3 regions of the Lelliottia sp. EB106-05-01-XG201 genome follow, and region 2 is predicted to be linked to each of the others. Evidence: predicted binding sites of a transcription regulator. Region 2 holds the regulator's gene; each other region holds the start of a gene.

Region 1 (5,547 bases), 2.8 Mb from region 2:
GCCAGCGCCATCTGCGGCAGATAGCGGGCGTAGTAGTCGTGCATATCGTCGATTTGCTCAAGGATCAGGGTCGCCCAGCTTCCGGCAGGTTTGCCCTGAATCCAGGCGGGACCGGCTTCCTGGAGCCTGTCCATGACCTGACGGCGGATTTCATAGCGAATCTGCTGTCCGGCGTAAAAGCCCACGCGTTCGCGCAGCCAGACCACCCAGGCGCGCAGCACAAAGATCAACACCAGCACGATAAAGGGCAATAATATTGCCTCGCGCGGAATGTTCTCCATGATCATATGGTTAAGAATGCGGGCCAGCAGCCATGCCTGGGCAACAATCAACAAACCGCTGATAAGACCCAAAAGACGGGAAATAGTCAGCCAGCGGCGGGAAATAACGCTTTGCTGTTTCAGCCAGCGAGTTAACTCTTGTTGACGGGTTTTTTCCATTACGCGCTTTGCAGGTGAGTTATAAGAAATTAGACAACCGCATGTTACACGTGGGAAAAAATAAAGGCGACCTGTGGCCGCCTTTATTTACGTTTGTTACTGACTTGTAACGATTATTGACTTAATTCAGCCAGTCCGTCGAGGTAACGTTCAGCGTCCAGCGCGGCCATACAGCCGGTGCCCGCAGAGGTGATCGCCTGACGGTAAATATGGTCCATCACATCGCCCGCCGCGAAGACGCCAGGGATGCTGGTCTGTGTAGCGTTGCCGTGGATGCCGGATTGCACTTTGATGTAGCCGTTTTCCAGCTCCAGCTGACCGTCGAAGATGGCGGTGTTCGGGCTGTGGCCGATGGCGACAAACAGACCTGCCACTTCCAGCGATTCGATGTTGTCGCTGTTCTGCGTATCACGCAGACGCAGACCGGAAACGCCCATCTGATCGCCCGTGACTTCTTCCAGCGTGCGGTGGGTGTGCAGCACGATGTTGCCGCTTTCCACTTTATCCATCAGACGCTTGATGAGGATTTTTTCCGCGCGGAAGGTGTCGCGACGGTGGATCAGGTGCACTTCGGAGGCAATGTTGGCCAGGTAAAGCGCTTCTTCAACCGCCGTGTTACCGCCACCGATCACCGCGACTTTCTGGTTGCGGTAGAAGAAACCGTCGCAGGTTGCGCAGGCGGACACACCGCGGCCTTTGAACGCCTCTTCAGACGGCAGACCGAGATAACGTGCAGAAGCGCCGGTTGCGATAATCAGCGCGTCACAGGTGTATTCCCCGCTGTCGCCGGTCAGACGGAACGGACGGTTCTGCAGATCAACCTTGTTGATGTGGTCGAACAGAATTTCGGTTTCGAACTTGGCCGCATGCTCATGCATACGCTCCATCAGCAGCGGCCCGGTCAGGTCGTTTGGATCGCCTGGCCAGTTTTCCACTTCAGTTGTGGTGGTCAACTGACCGCCTTTTTCCATGCCGGTGATTAATACCGGGTGCAGGTTAGCGCGTGCAGCATAGACCGCTGCGGTGTAGCCCGCAGGTCCAGAACCAAGGATTAGCAGCTTACTGTGTTTAGCCGTGCCCATGAGATCCCCATTGTTGTTGGCAGACATTTGCTCGGATTGTAGGGAATTTGTTGCCGTAAAAAAAGAGCGCAGCAATTTTGTAAACGATTTGTGCAATAGACGGCGGTGATGGGAGGCCGGATTCTGGGGCGATAACAGGGGGCTATCCGTTAAAAACGGTCGTTTATACGGCGACAAAATGAGGATTAATACCCGGCCGCCATGAATAACTGGCACGTTGTACTAAAAAACGATGTTTTGCTTTGACAATCCCCTGCGCTTTTGCGAAAACATTGAAGGAAGAAAAAAAAGCCGCGCGAACGGTGTGTCGCATAGACATGCACGGAAACGCCATTTTTACCGGGTCAGTGAAATCTACGCATGGTGTGGACAGATGCCATGCGTGATGTCGGTGACAGCCTTTTGGCAACGGTCTTCTCACCGTAGAACCCGAATCTGCATCGCATACACACTATAAAAGGCGATGTGACGATCCGGGTATAGGCTCTGAACAGTGATGTGCACAGGGTCCAGGCAGGAGTAGGGAAGGAATACAGAGAGACAATAATAATGGTAGATAGCAAGAAGCGCCCTGGCAAAGATCTCGACCGTATCGATCGTAACATTCTGAATGAATTGCAAAAGGATGGGCGTATTTCCAACGTCGAGCTTTCAAAACGTGTGGGACTTTCTCCGACGCCATGCCTTGAGCGTGTGCGCCGACTGGAAAGACAGGGTTTCATTCAGGGCTATACGGCTCTGCTGAACCCGCATTATCTGGATGCCTCACTTCTGGTTTTTGTTGAGATTACTCTGAATCGTGGCGCACCGGATGTGTTTGAGCAATTCAATACCGCAGTACAAAAACTTGAAGAAATTCAAGAATGTCATCTGGTCTCTGGTGATTTCGACTACCTGTTGAAGACCCGCGTACCGGACATGTCAGCCTATCGTAAACTGCTGGGTGAAACCCTGCTGCGACTGCCTGGCGTGAATGACACCCGTACTTACGTGGTGATGGAAGAGGTCAAACAGAGCAATCGTCTGGTTATTAAGACGCGCTAATACGGAACAGGTGCAAAATCAGCGTAATTTGATTACACTCCTGTTAATCCATACAGCAACAGTGCCGGGTATCCCGGCGCTGTTGTCCGTTTTAGCAAACAGGCAGGAAATGCCTGGTACCTGGAGAGCCTTTTTTGAGCCAGGAATATACTGAAGACAAAGAAGTCACTTTAACGAAGTTAAGCAGCGGGCGCCGACTCCTTGAGGCGTTACTGATTCTTGTTGCCCTTTTTGCCGTCTGGTTGATGGCCGCCTTACTCAGTTTCAATCCTTCCGATCCCAGCTGGTCGCAAACGGCATGGCATGAACCTATCCATAATTTGGGTGGGGTGCCTGGCGCATGGCTGGCGGACACGCTCTTTTTCGTCTTTGGCGTAATGGCTTACACCATCCCGATCATTATTGTCGGCGGATGCTGGTTTGCCTGGCGTCATCGTCAGAACGAAGAGTACATCGATTACTTTGCCGTTTCGCTCCGCCTGATTGGCGCGCTGGCGCTGATCCTGACCTCCTGCGGGCTGGCGGCGATCAACGCTGATGATATCTGGTATTTTGCCTCCGGTGGCGTGATTGGCAGCCTGCTCAGCACCGCGCTGAAGCCGATGCTTCACAGCAGCGGCGGCACTATCACGCTGCTCTGCATCTGGGCCGCGGGGTTGACCCTCTTTACCGGCTGGTCGTGGGTCAGCATCGCCGAAAAACTTGGCGGCTTTATCCTTAATATTCTGACTTTCGCCAGCAACCGCACCCGTCGTGATGATACCTGGGTGGATGAAGACGAATACGAAGATGATGACTATGAAGAAGAGTCGTCGTCCGCCAACCGAACCGAATCTCGCCGCACGCGCATTATGCGCGGGGCGCTGGCGCGTCGTAAACGCGTCGCTGAAAAATTCACCAATCCTCTGGCGCGTAAAACCGATGCTGCACTCTTCTCCGGCAAACGCATGGATGATGAAGAGGATGTGACCTATACCGCAGGCGGTGTTGCCGCCGATCCGGACGACGTGCTGTTCTCCGGCAGCCGCGCGACGCCGGGCGATTTCGACGAATACGATCCGCTGTTAAACGGCCATTCCGTCACGGCACCTGTTGCCGCTGCCGCTATCGCGACGACGGCTGCGCAAGCGTATGCCGCGCCTGTAGAAGCCGTGATGCCATCCGCTCCGGTTCAGACATCGGAGCCTGCGATGCAGCAGCCGGTGGTTGACTGGCAAACGGCGCCGGGCGTTCACACGCCGGAACCGACGATTGCGCCAGAACCTGAAAGCTATGTGCCGGTTCCGCCGCAGGATCAGCAATGGCAGCAGCCGTATCAGCCTGAGCCGGTTTACGAACCACAGTACGCTGAGCCTGAACAACCGTATCAGGAATACACCCCTGAGCCAGTTCCAGAGCCGCAGATTGAGGTGGAAGAGGTCAAACCTGCTCGTCCACCGATGTACTATTTCGAAGAAGTGGAAGAGAAACGCGCCCGCGAACGTGAGCAGCTTGCCGCCTGGTATCAGCCCGTGCCTGAACCTGTCAGCGAGCCCGTTGTCGCGCCTTCGGTGACGCCACCGTTCTTTACCGCACCGGATGCTGACCCGACGGCAGCCGTGGCGCCTGTTGCAGCTGGCATTAAGCAAGCGACCGCCTCCGCGGCGGCGACCGCTGCTGCAGCCGCGCCAGTATTCAGCCTGGCCGCTGGTGGCGCGCCGCGTCCGCAGGTGAAAGAGGGCATCGGCCCGCAATTACCGCGACCAAACCGCGTGCGCGTCCCGACCCGCCGTGAGCTGGCTTCCTATGGTATCAAACTGCCTTCTCAGCGTATGGCCGAGGAGAAAGCGCGCGATCCGGATGACCTCGATGATGCCGACGAAATGCAGCAGGACGAGCTGGCTCGCCAGTTTGCCGCCCAGCAGCATCAGCGCTACGGCGAAGAGTATCAGGATCCTACGCAGGCTTATCAGCAGCAGGAAGAGGAAGACGATGCCGCCGAAGCCGAGCTCGCGCGTCAGTTCGCCGCCTCGCAGGAACAGCGTTATTCTGGCGAACAGCCAAAAAATGCGAATCCGTTCTCCCTGTCGGATTTCGAATTCTCACCGATGAAAGATCTGGTGGATGACACGCCGAGCGAGCCGCTATTTACCCCGAGCGTCATGCCAGAAGCGGAGCCACCGCGTCAGCAGTATGCTCCTGCACAACCGCAGCATGTGCCGCAGCCAGTGGCTCCCCAGCAGTATGCGCAGCCACAGCAGCCACAGCAGCCAGTTGCAGCTCCACCGCAGTATGCACAACCGCAGCAGCCTGTGGCACAGCCGCAGGAAAGCTTGATTCACCCGCTGCTGATGCGCAATGGCGACAGCCGTCCTGTACAAAGACCGACGACGCCGCTGCCGTCGCTTGATCTTTTAACCTCTCCGCCAACAGAAGTTGAGCCGGTCGATACCTTTGCCCTCGAGCAAATGGCGCGCCTGGTAGAAACGCGTCTGGCAGATTTCCGCATTAAAGCGGATGTGGTGAACTACTCTCCGGGCCCGGTCATTACTCGCTTTGAGTTAAACCTGGCGCCGGGTGTGAAAGCGGCGCGAATTTCTAACCTCTCCCGTGACCTGGCGCGTTCTCTTTCGACCGTCGCGGTGCGTGTAGTTGAGGTGATTCCGGGCAAGCCATATGTGGGCCTGGAACTGCCGAACAAGAAACGCCACACCGTTTATCTGCGCGAAGTGCTGGATAACGCCAAGTTCCGTGATAACCCGTCGCCGCTGACCGTGGTGCTGGGCAAAGATATCGCGGGCGAGCCTGTCGTTGCCGATCTGGCGAAAATGCCGCACCTGCTGGTGGCCGGTACGACCGGTTCCGGTAAATCCGTCGGTGTGAACGCCATGATCCTGAGCATGCTCTACAAAGCGCAGCCGGAAGATGTGCGTTTCATCATGATCGACCCGAAAATGCTGGAACTGTCGGTCTACGAAGGCATTCCGCATCTGCTCACCGAA
Region 2 (5,547 bases):
TCGTCACTGTCCGGGTAAGTCGAATCGTCGGCACCTTCGACGTCGCGCCAGTGTCGGATGCAGTCAGGTCTTTTCATTCTGTTTATTCCCTTGTTTCGATGCGTCAGGTATAGCACACCGTGGCGGATCTCGGCGTTTTCAGCAGAACATGGTAAAGTGAGGGTTTTCCAGACTCCATACTCCGAGGTGCGACATGGACAAGACCACGATGCAAGATCTGCTGGCGCAAGCTGAAAAGCTCTGCGCTGAACGCAATGTGCGCCTGACCCCGCAGCGCCTTGAAGTGTTACGTCTGATGAGCCTGCAGCGCGGTGCCATCAGCGCCTACGATCTGCTCGACCTGCTGCGCGAAAGCGAGCCCCAGGCGAAACCGCCAACGGTCTATCGTGCGCTGGATTTCCTGCTGGAACAAGGGTTTGTTCATAAGGTCGAGTCGACAAACAGCTACGTGCTGTGCCATCTGTTCGATCAGCCAACGCACACTTCGGCCATGTTTATCTGCGATCGCTGCGGTGCGGTCAAAGAAGAAGGGGCGGAAGGCGTGGAAGACATTATGCATTCGCTGGCGGCAAAAATGGGCTTTGCCCTGCGCCATAACGTGATTGAAGCGCACGGGTTGTGCTCGGCGTGTGTCGAAGTGGAAGCCTGTCGCCATCAGGGCGAGTGCCAGCACGATCACTCCATTTTAGTGAAGAAAAAACCGCGCTAAAAACAAAGCGGGCGGCTGTTAGGCCGCCCTCAGGGATTGTACTTCCGTGTACAACGGGTAGAACTCTGTTACCAGCGGTAGTCGTTGCGTTTTTCCCAGTCAACAACCTCTTTTTCCGCCTGATCTTTCGCGTAGCCGTAGCGTTCCTGAATCTTACCGACCAGCTGTTCGCGTTTACCTTCAATGACGGTCACGTCATCATCGGTCAGTTTACCCCACTGTTCTTTCGCTTTACCTTTGAACTGTTTCCAGTTACCGCCGATTTCGTCTTTATTCATAATCATATCCTCATCGTTCGGTTATCACGTAAAATTCGTGTCGTCCGTTACGTTCATTTCTGCTGGACGTGATATTAATTGTAGATAAGGATTTGGCAGACGTTGAGAGATTCAGAATCTTTAACCGTTTCGTCAAACGAAGCCACTACGCAAACCAGGTATTATTGCGCCAGTGACGCCGCCAGATCACCGCCAGAGAGAGGCCGCGCAGAGCGAGGAACACCGCCAGGGCCAGCCACAAACCGTGATTGCCAAGCCAGGGCAGCGTGAAAAGTGTCAGGGCAAAACCGGCCGCCGCGACCGCCATGCTGTTTCGCATCTCAGCCCCGCGCGTCGCACCGATAAACATGCCGTCGAGCAAGTAGCACCACACCCCCACCACCGGTAAAACGACCTGCCAGAGAATGTAGTGATTTGCTAGCTCGCGCAGCTCAGGCAGCGAGGTTAAGAGCGCCACAATATTCGTTCCGAACAAAGCGTAGACGAGCGCGAAGCATAGTGCCACCAGTCCCGACTGCCGACAGGCCGCCCGCCACACCTCCTGCAACTGCCCCGTCTCGCGCGCACCATACGCCTGCCCTGAATGGGCTTCAACCGCATAGGCAAACCCGTCCAGCGCGTAGGCGGTGAAGGTCAGCAAGGTCATGAGGACCGCGTTCACCGCCACGATCTCCGGCCCGAGCCGCGCACCAAATACCGTTAGCGCGCCAAAGCAGAGTTGCAGCAGCAGCGAACGCAGCATGATGTCGCGGTTAAGCGCCAGCAGTTTGCGGATATTGCCGTGCCAGGCGGTTTTCAGCATCGCGAGTGTGATGCCACGCATCACCAGCACGCGTTTCACCATCCACAGGCCGATGAAGAAGGTGCCGTATTCCGCGACGACGGTCGCCAGCGCGGCCCCCTGCACGTTCATGTGCAGGCCCATCACCAGCCACAGATCGAGCACGATATTGAGCAGGTTTCCCACCACCAGCAGGATCACCGGCGCGCGGGCGTACTGTACGCCGAGCAGCCAGCCGAGCAAAACGAGGTTTGCCAGCGACGCCGGGGCGCTGAGCCAGCGGATTTCAAGGAAACGTCGCGCCTGTTCGAGCACGGCTTCACTGCCGCCGACCACGTGCAGCGCCAAATCGATCAGCGGCGTACGCAGCAGCACAATCAGCAGCCCTGCGCCGAGCGCAAGAATTAGCGGCTGGACCAGCGCACGAGCCAGACGAACCGGATCTTTGGCGCCAAATGCCTGGGCCGTCAGCCCGGTGGTGCTCATGCGTAAAAAGAGCAGCAGCATAAAGAGGAAACTGGTCGCCGTCGCGCCGATGGCCACGCCGCCGAGATAAACAGGGGAATCCAGATGGCCAATCACCGCCGTATCGACCAGCCCTAGCAGGGGAACGGTGATATTGGAGAAAATCATCGGCAGCGCAAGACGCCACAATGCCTTGTCTGAGGGAGTCAGCAGAGACATGAGAAAGTACCGGGAAAGATAAGAGACAGTCAGGCTGCGGAAAGACCGCAGCCTGTCAGAGAGACATTACAGCCATTCGCCGTTGCGGATCACGCCCACAGCCAGACCTTCGATGGAGAAAGCCTGTTCGCGGAGATCGACCACAATCGGGGAGAACTCGCTGTTTTCTGGCAGCAGCTGTACCGTGTTGCCCTGTTTTTTCAGGCGCTTCACGGTCACTTCGTCGTCGATGCGCGCAACCACAACCTGGCCGTTACGCACATCCTGGGTTTTGTGAACCGCCAGCAAATCGCCGTCCAGAATGCCGATGTCTTTCATGGACATCCCGCTGACGCGCAGCAGGAAATCAGCACTCGGTTTGAACATCGCCGGATCGACCTGGTAATGCCCTTCAATGTGTTGCTGTGCCAGCAGAGGCTCACCCGCTGCGACACGGCCCACCAGTGGCAGACCCTCTTCTTCTTCCACCAGCAGGCGAATGCCGCGTGACGCACCCGAAACAATCTCAAGGACGCCTTTACGCGCCAGCGCTTTGAGGTGCTCTTCAGCGGCATTTGGAGAACGGAAGCCCAGACGCTGCGCGATTTCCGCACGCGTTGGTGGCATTCCCGTCTGGCTGATGTGATCCCGAATAAGATCGAACACCTCTTGCTGTCTGGCCGTTAACGCTTTCATTCCGCCCCCTGGGTGTATATACAGTTATGCTGTGAGTATATACAGTCAAAGGTGATTTTGGAATCAAAAACTGCACAAAAAACCAGAGACTTATTCGATTCCTGAAGGCTTATCGAAAATGTGACCAAAGAAGCGTGATCCAGGTGATGGCAGCGATGATAATCGCCAGCAGCACGGCGGCAGAGCCCATATCTTTTGCGCGGCCCGAGAGTTCGTGGAAATCAGACCCGATGCGATCCACCACCGCTTCGATAGCACTGTTCAGAATTTCCACTATCATCACCAGAAGGACTGAACCAATGAGAAGCACGCGGGTAATAGGATCAACATCGAGGAAACAGGCGATGATCACCGCGACGACGGCGGCAACCCCCTCCTGGCGAAACGCAGCTTCATTGATCCATGCGGCGCGGAAACCTTTCCATGAATATCCGGCAGCTTTGATGATTCGGGTTAACCCAGTGGTATTATTGGCCATTAAAAGAACCTTTTCTTAGATTTAGCGTCAGTAACTATAGCTGTAGCGCATTGCCATGCAGCCTGAAGTATGACCGGTAACAACAGAAATTTTGCGCGCTTTCTGTTATCCTTGCGCCGCATTTGCATTATTAACCAGAGGCTTTACATCGTTTATGTCCGGCTGGCCACGAATTTACTACAAATTACTTAATTTACCATTAAGCGTCCTGGTAAAAAGTAAGTCTATCCCGGCGGAACCCGCGCTGGAATTAGGGCTCGATACCTCGCGCCCAATTATGTACGTTTTGCCTTATAACTCGAAGGCAGACTTACTGACGCTGCGCGCCCAGTGTCTGGCGCACGACTTACCCGATCCGCTCGAACCCCTTGAGGTCGACGGAACGCTGCTGCCGCGCTACGTGTTTATTCACGGCGGGCCGCGCGTGTTCACCTATTACACGCCGAAAGAAGAGTCGATTAAGCTATTCCATGACTATCTCGATCTGCACCGCAGCAACCCCAGCCTGGATGTCCAGATGGTGCCGGTGTCGGTGATGTTTGGTCGTCGTCCTGGACGTCAGAAAGGCGAAGAGAACCCGCCGCTGCGCATGCTGAATGGTATTCAGAAATTCTTTGCCGTCTCATGGCTGGGGCGCGACAGCTTTGTGCGTTTCTCCCCTTCCGTTTCGCTGCGCCGCATGGCGGATGAACACGGCACGGACAAGATTATTGCCCAGAAACTGGCTCGCGTGGCGCGTATGCACTTCGCCCGTCAGCGTCTGGCGGCCGTTGGCCCGCGTCTGCCTGCGCGTCAGGATCTGTTCAACAAACTGCTGGCCTCGAAAGCCATTGCTCGCGCCGTCGAAGACGAAGCGCGCAGCAAGAAAATCTCTCACGAGAAAGCCCAGCAGAACGCGATTGCCCTGATGGAAGAGATTGCGGCCAACTTCTCCTACGAGATGATCCGCCTCTCCGACCGTATCCTGAGCTTCACCTGGAACCGTCTCTATCAGGGGATTAACGTCCACAACGCCGAGCGCGTGCGCCAGCTGGCCCACGACGGCCACGAGATTGTCTATGTGCCTTGCCACCGCAGCCACATGGACTATCTGCTGCTGTCCTACGTCCTTTATCATCAGGGACTGGTGCCACCGCACATCGCCGCCGGTATCAACCTGAACTTCTGGCCAGCCGGCCCGATTTTCCGCCGTCTGGGTGCGTTCTTTATTCGTCGTACCTTCAAGGGCAACAAGCTCTACTCCACGGTGTTCCGCGAATATCTGGGCGAGCTGTTCAGCCGCGGCTATTCCGTTGAGTATTTCGTCGAAGGTGGCCGTTCTCGTACGGGCCGTCTGCTTGACCCGAAAACCGGCACCCTGTCGATGACCATTCAGGCGATGCTGCGCGGCGGTACGCGCCCTATTACGCTGGTGCCGATCTACATCGGTTACGAGCACGTGATGGAAGTGGGCACATACGCCAAAGAGCTGCGCGGCGCGACCAAAGAGAAAGAGAGCCTGCCTCAGATGCTGAAAGGCCTGAGCAAGCTGCGTAATCTCGGTCAGGGCTACGTCAACTTTGGCGAGCCGCTGCCGCTCATGACCTACCTGAATCAGCACGTTCCCGAGTGGCGCGAGTCTATCGACCCAATCGAAGCGATTCGCCCAGCCTGGCTGACGCCGACGGTGAATAACATCGCCGCCGATCTGATGGTGCGTATTAACAACGCCGGTGCAGCTAACGCCATGAACCTGTGCGTCACGGCGCTGCTGGCGTCTCGTCAGCGTTCACTGACGCGCGAACAGCTGACCGAGCAGCTCGATTGCTACCTGGACATTATGCGTAATGTCCCGTATTCCGCCGACTCTACCGTTCCATCTGCGACCGCCGGTCAGCTGATCGACCACGCGCTGCAGATGAACAAGTTCGAAGTCGAGAAAGATACGATCGGTGACATCATC
Region 3 (5,547 bases), 1.4 Mb from region 2:
GTTTCCATTTTGATACCCCTGCTAATGTAAGATTCGGATTCGTTAAGCAACCGCTGTGCAGATAACCTTACTGACAGCCGCTGCGAATGACAATGACTATATCGTTTGATCCTATCATAACCCCAATCGCTGCTGAATCGAAGCAGCAGCCGTCACAACAGGCGATGGCTGCTTTTTATTTGCGCAGCGCCCGGCAGATAAGATGCGACAACAGCTCCAGTTGCCTCGCCATTTCCATGCTCAACCATACATAGCCGTGGATGGGCGTTTCCGCCACATTGTCGCCCTGATGGTCGTTGATCAGCTGCCGCAGTTCTGCCGTGATTTCGTTCAGACGTTCGCTGTTCGCCAGGATCGGCTGCGGGTTCCCCTCATACAGCGCGTGAGCGATGGTCAGCAGCGTTTGCTGCGTCATCTGCTGGGTTTCCTTGAGGGTGTGCGCATTCAGCAGCACGAAGTGGCTGGCGCGGGATGCCCAGTGGGCGTTGATTTGCAGTTCGAGCATACACACCAGATTACGGCTGACGGTCTGGATCGCCTCGAAGATGGATTTTTGAATGTGCGTCTCTTTACTGGCGGGCGCGATAATGCCGCGCATCTTGACGACATCGTTGAGAATTTTTTGCATATGCTTTTCAAGCCGCGGACGTTCAACCAGATTGGGCGAAAAACCTGCCTGATAGACGCGATTCACCGCGGTGACGTAGTTCGCCATCTGGATGCGCCAGTGCAGGAACGCCCGCTGCGGCCAGATGCCGGTAAATAGCATCGCCAGCAGCGAACCCAGAATCACATCGCCGCTTCGCCAAAGGGCTGTCGCCATGTCCCCTGCCGGGGCACCGACGACCACCGAGAGCGTGATCCCGATCAGCAGCGCCTGATACGGTTTTTTGCCGAGTGCCAGCCAGCCGCACAGGAACATCGCCCCGGCGCACCACAGCAACATCACAGGAAGAGAAATCAGCTCCAGCTTGAGCGCAATCAGCCCCAGCGCCGAGCCAAAAATAGTGCCGCCTATGCGCTCAAAAGCGCGCGGGACCACGTTTCCCCAGAAAGAGATCGGCCCCATGATCACCACCAGTGTGATGAGCGGCCAGGTCCCCTCAGGGATGTGGAACAGCCTCACCAGCAGGAAAGTGAGAATAAACGCCAGCGCGATGCGGCAACCATGCACGACGCGGTAATTCCGGTACAAACGGATTTCAAAGGGAGTTAATGATTTGTCGGGACGCACACCCGCTCTCCAGCTACACGGCAAACCACAATTGTACTGTGTTTTCTGCCGGACGCATCACGTCCGACAGAAAAACCCTACAAATAACAGGCCCGGACTCAAACGACCTTATTTTGCACTGCAACGTACATTTCGATATCCCAATAACCATCTACATTGCCATCATTCAGATAGCGCTCGAAGCAAGGCTTCGGCGCGATCCCGTAGCGGTTGTCCTCAAGGAGACTGTTGAAGAAGCTGTACCAGGGCGTGCCAAAATCATGGTTTTCGACACGCGCTACGGCGACGGCGTAGTCCCCTGCCGCGATTTCGGTGAGGATCACCCCTTCGCTGTTCGCCGGGATTTGAAAATCTTCTGGCACGGTCACGGCTGTGTCGCAGCGCAGTTTTTCGGCGGGCACTTCATCGGGATTGTCATAATAAACCGCCACCCATTCGAGGGGCTCGATTTTGTTGCCATCGACCCACATCGCCAGTTGCTCAAAGCCTTGTTTAACGGTTTGCTCCCACGGGCCAACCAGATGAAAACCGGCAATTTTACGCTTAGGTTGCTGCTTGATGCTGTAGTCCATACTGCCTCCGTTTATTACTGTATATTTATACACTATAAAGCAGATTCGTTATGTCCGGCAAACACGAGATGTTTATTATGTGAGCAGACTCGCAGGAGTGCCAGTCTGCTCTTTTAGGCGTCAGGCTTTGTGATGCAGATAGTCGCTCAGACGGGAGAACAGACCGCCCTTGCCAATCGGCTCCAGGGTCACTAACGGCCAGTGGGCAACGACTTTATCGCGGTCATACAGCTCAATTTCCCCGACGCGCTGATGGGCGGCAATCGGCGCTTCCAGCTCTTTTTTATCGAGCACGTATTTAGCTTTGATATTGGCGACTTCCGCTTTCGGCAGTGCCAGCCAGAAATCCTGATCCGTTCCGAGAGAGATCTGCTCTTTGTCGCCGTACCAGATGCGCTCCGTCCCGACCTGTTTGCCGCTGCGCAGGATCTGCACGGTATCGAAGTTTTGCTGACCCCAGTGCAGCAGCTTGCGGGCCTGCTCTTCGCGACCCTTCGGGCTGTCTGCCCCCATCACTACCGCGATCAGGCGACGTTGACCATCCACCGCCGAGGCAATCAGGTTAAAGCCCGCGCCGGAGGTGTGCCCGGTCTTGAGCCCGTCAACGTTCATGGTTTTATCCCACAGCAGACCGTTGCGGTTTTGCTGGGTGATGCCGTTCCACGTCAGGCTCTTTTCGCTGTACATGTGATAGAAATCGGGCTCACCGTGAATGATGGCTCGCGACAGAACGGCCAGATCGTAAGCCGAACTATGCTGGCCCGGCGCATCCAGCCCATGTACGGTTTCAAAGTGCGTATCGCGCAGGTTTAGCTTTTCCACATAGTCGTTCATCATGCTGACGAACTGCGGCTGACCGCCCGCCACATGGTCCGCCAGGGCCACACAGGCGTCGTTCCCGGAGTCCACAATCAGGCCGCGGCTGAGATCGCGAACGGTCACGCGATCGCCCGCTTTCAGGAACATCAGCGATGAACCGTCGAACACCGGATTGCCCTTCGCCCACGCATCGCGCCCGACGGTAACGACGTCATCCGGCGTAATACGATGGCTGTCGATCGCGCGATCGACCACATAGCCCGTCATCAGCTTGGTGAGACTGGCCGGATTGCGCTGTTGATGCTCGTTGCCTGCCGTTAAAATTTGACCCGTGGTGTAATCCATCAGCACCCAGGACCCGGCCTGAATGGCCGGCGGCTGCGGCGAGAAGTCCAGGGGATCGGCAGCCAGTGCGGAGGTGATACTCGAAGCGAGTAAAGAAACAGCAATAAACAGACGGCGTTTCAACGATATGTCCTCAGGTCATTTAAAATCGTTGCCCTTTTTACGGAAAATCTCAGTTCGTTACCTGTTTAAATTGCAAAAAAATGTGACGGCGCGCAGTGATTTAGCAGAAGGCAGCGCGCAAAACTGGCGCTGAAAAACGCTTTTTGTTCGGCGTGTCGCCGCCGATCGTTTACCATAGCCAGGTCACTTTTCAACAGGATGGTATTACTGGTGTCTGATTCCGCCGCGCGCCCCACATTTCTCTTCCACGATTACGAAACCTTTGGCACCAGCCCGTCGCTGGACCGGCCTTCGCAGTTTGCGGCGATCCGCACCGATACGGATTTCAATATCATCGGCGAGCCGGAGGTTTTTTACTGTAAGCCTGCCGACGACTATCTGCCCCAGCCCGGCGCAGTGATGGTTACCGGCATTACGCCGCAGGAAGCGCGCGAAAAAGGCGTGAACGAAGCCGAGTTTGCCCGTCGCATTCACGACCTGTTTACCGTGCCCAATACCTGCGTGGTGGGCTATAACAACATCCGCTTCGATGATGAAGTCACGCGCAATATCCTGTACCGCAATTTCTACGATCCCTACGCCTGGAGCTGGCAGAACCGCAACTCGCGCTGGGATCTGCTGGACGTCATGCGCGCCTGCTACGCCCTGCGCCCTGAAGGGATAAACTGGCCTGAGAATGACGACGGTTTGCCGAGCTTCCGCCTTGAGCATCTGACGCGCGCCAACGGCATTGAGCACAGCAACGCCCACGATGCGATGGCGGACGTGTATGCCACTATCGCCATGGCGAAGCTGGTGAAGACCGCCCAGCCCAAACTCTTTGATTATCTCCTCAGCCATCGCAGCAAGCAGAAACTGATGACCCTGATTGACGTCCCGCAGATGAAACCGCTGGTGCATATCTCCGGGATGTTTGGTGCCTGGCGCGGGAATACCAGCTGGGTCGCCCCGCTGGCGTGGCATCCTGACAATCGCAACGCGGTGATCATGGTCGATCTGGCCGGTGATATTTCGCCGCTACTGGAACTGGACAGCGACACCCTGCGCGAGCGTTTGTACACACCGAAAAATGAGCTGGGCGATACCGCCGCCGTGCCTGTCAAGCTGGTGCATATCAACAAATGCCCGGTGCTGGCGCAGGCGAATACGCTGCGTCCGGAAGATGCCGACCGGCTGGGTGTGAATCGTCAGCTTTGCCTCGATAACCTGAAAGTGCTGCGCGAGAATCCGCAGGTGCGCGACAAAGTGGTGGCGATTTTCGCCGAAGCCGAGCCGTTTGTGCCCTCTGATAACGTCGACGCGCAGCTCTATAACGGCTTTTTCAGCGACGCCGATCGCGCCGCCATGAACATCGTGTTGCAGACCGATCCGCAAAATTTACCGGCGCTGGACATCACCTTCGCCGATAAGCGTATCGAAAAGCTGATGTTTAACTATCGGGCGCGTAACTTCCCTGGCACTCTCGATGAAGCCGAGCAGGAGCGCTGGCTGCAGCACCGCCGTAACGTCTTTACGCCAGAGTTTTTGCAGCAGTACGCCCAGGAGCTGGAGATGTTGTACACGCAGTATGAAGGCAATGCGGAGAAACAGGCGCTGCTGAAAGCGCTGTATCAGTACGCGCAAGAGATTGTCTGAGGATTGCAGGCATAAAAAAACCGGAGCATGTGCTCCGGTTTTTTTTACGTCACTGCTCAGTGATTACGCGATATCTTCGTACTGTGGCACCGGGTTGCGGAAGCTTTTGGTCACGCAAGCCAGGTATACCAGACCGATAGCACCCCAGATCAGGCCCAGAATCATTGAGCTCTCTTCCAGGTTAATCCACAGCGCACCCACCGTCATCGCGCCACACAGTGGCAGGAATAGGTAGTTGAAGTGGTCTTTCAGCGTTTTGTTGCGCTTCTCGCGGATCCAGAACTGAGAGATCACGGAGAGGTTAACAAAGGTAAAGGCCACCAGCGCACCGAAGTTAATCAGCGCCGTCGCTGTTACCAGGTCAAATTTGATCGCCAGCAGAGCAATCGCGCCAACCAGCAGCACGTTCCATGCCGGAGTACGCCATTTCGGATGAATGTAGCCGAAGAAGCGAGTCGGGAACACGCCGTCGCGACCCATCACGTACATCAGACGAGAAACGCCTGCGTGAGCGGCCATTCCGGATGCCAGTACGGTGACGCTGGAGAAAATCAGCACGCCCCACTGGAAGGTTTTGCCTGCCACGTACAGCATGATTTCTGGCTGAGACGCGTCCGGATCTTTAAAGCGAGAGATGTCCGGGAAGTACAGCTGCAGGAAGTAAGAGGCACCAATGAACACCAGGCCGCCCAGCAGCGCAGTCAGCAGAATCGCACGCGGAATCACGCGCTCTGCGTCTTTGGTCTCTTCGGACAGAGAAGAAATACCGTCGAAGCCGAGGAACGAGAAGCACAGGATGGTCGCGCCGGTAATCATCGG

The links. Region 2 encodes LexA, which represses DNA repair genes until DNA is damaged. Its sites were predicted from a motif close to TNCTGTATGTACATACAGNA; they were not measured.
Region 1: AC3WS9_RS14445 (DNA translocase FtsK 4TM domain-containing protein) is a predicted target of LexA. The motif match lies at 2,605-2,624, and genes of this name have one in related genera.
Region 3: sbmC (DNA gyrase inhibitor SbmC) is a predicted target of LexA. The motif match lies at 1,822-1,841, and genes of this name have one in related genera.

Annotation. Positions count from the first base shown of each region.
Region 1 is NZ_JBYTDV010000001.1:3,069,637-3,075,183, reverse strand. Features, by position in the region: gene cydD (heme ABC transporter permease/ATP-binding protein CydD) at 1-440, opposite strand, end outside; gene trxB (thioredoxin-disulfide reductase) at 554-1,522, opposite strand; gene lrp (leucine-responsive transcriptional regulator Lrp) at 2,072-2,566, shown strand; gene AC3WS9_RS14445 (DNA translocase FtsK 4TM domain-containing protein) at 2,701-5,547, shown strand, end outside.
Region 2 is NZ_JBYTDV010000001.1:306,709-312,255, reverse strand. Features, by position in the region: gene AC3WS9_RS01420 (cupin domain-containing protein) at 1-77, opposite strand, end outside; gene zur (zinc uptake transcriptional repressor Zur) at 194-709, shown strand; gene AC3WS9_RS01410 (CsbD family protein) at 778-987, opposite strand; gene dinF (MATE family efflux transporter DinF) at 1,133-2,452, opposite strand; gene lexA (transcriptional repressor LexA) at 2,519-3,127, opposite strand; gene AC3WS9_RS01395 (diacylglycerol kinase) at 3,237-3,605, opposite strand; gene plsB (glycerol-3-phosphate 1-O-acyltransferase PlsB) at 3,760-5,547, shown strand, end outside.
Region 3 is NZ_JBYTDV010000001.1:1,738,361-1,743,907, reverse strand. Features, by position in the region: gene AC3WS9_RS08085 (DUF496 family protein) at 1-8, opposite strand, end outside; gene AC3WS9_RS08080 (FUSC family protein) at 176-1,234, opposite strand; gene sbmC (DNA gyrase inhibitor SbmC) at 1,333-1,806, opposite strand; gene dacD (serine-type D-Ala-D-Ala carboxypeptidase DacD) at 1,927-3,093, opposite strand; gene sbcB (exodeoxyribonuclease I) at 3,292-4,728, shown strand; gene AC3WS9_RS08060 (APC family permease) at 4,792-5,547, opposite strand, start outside.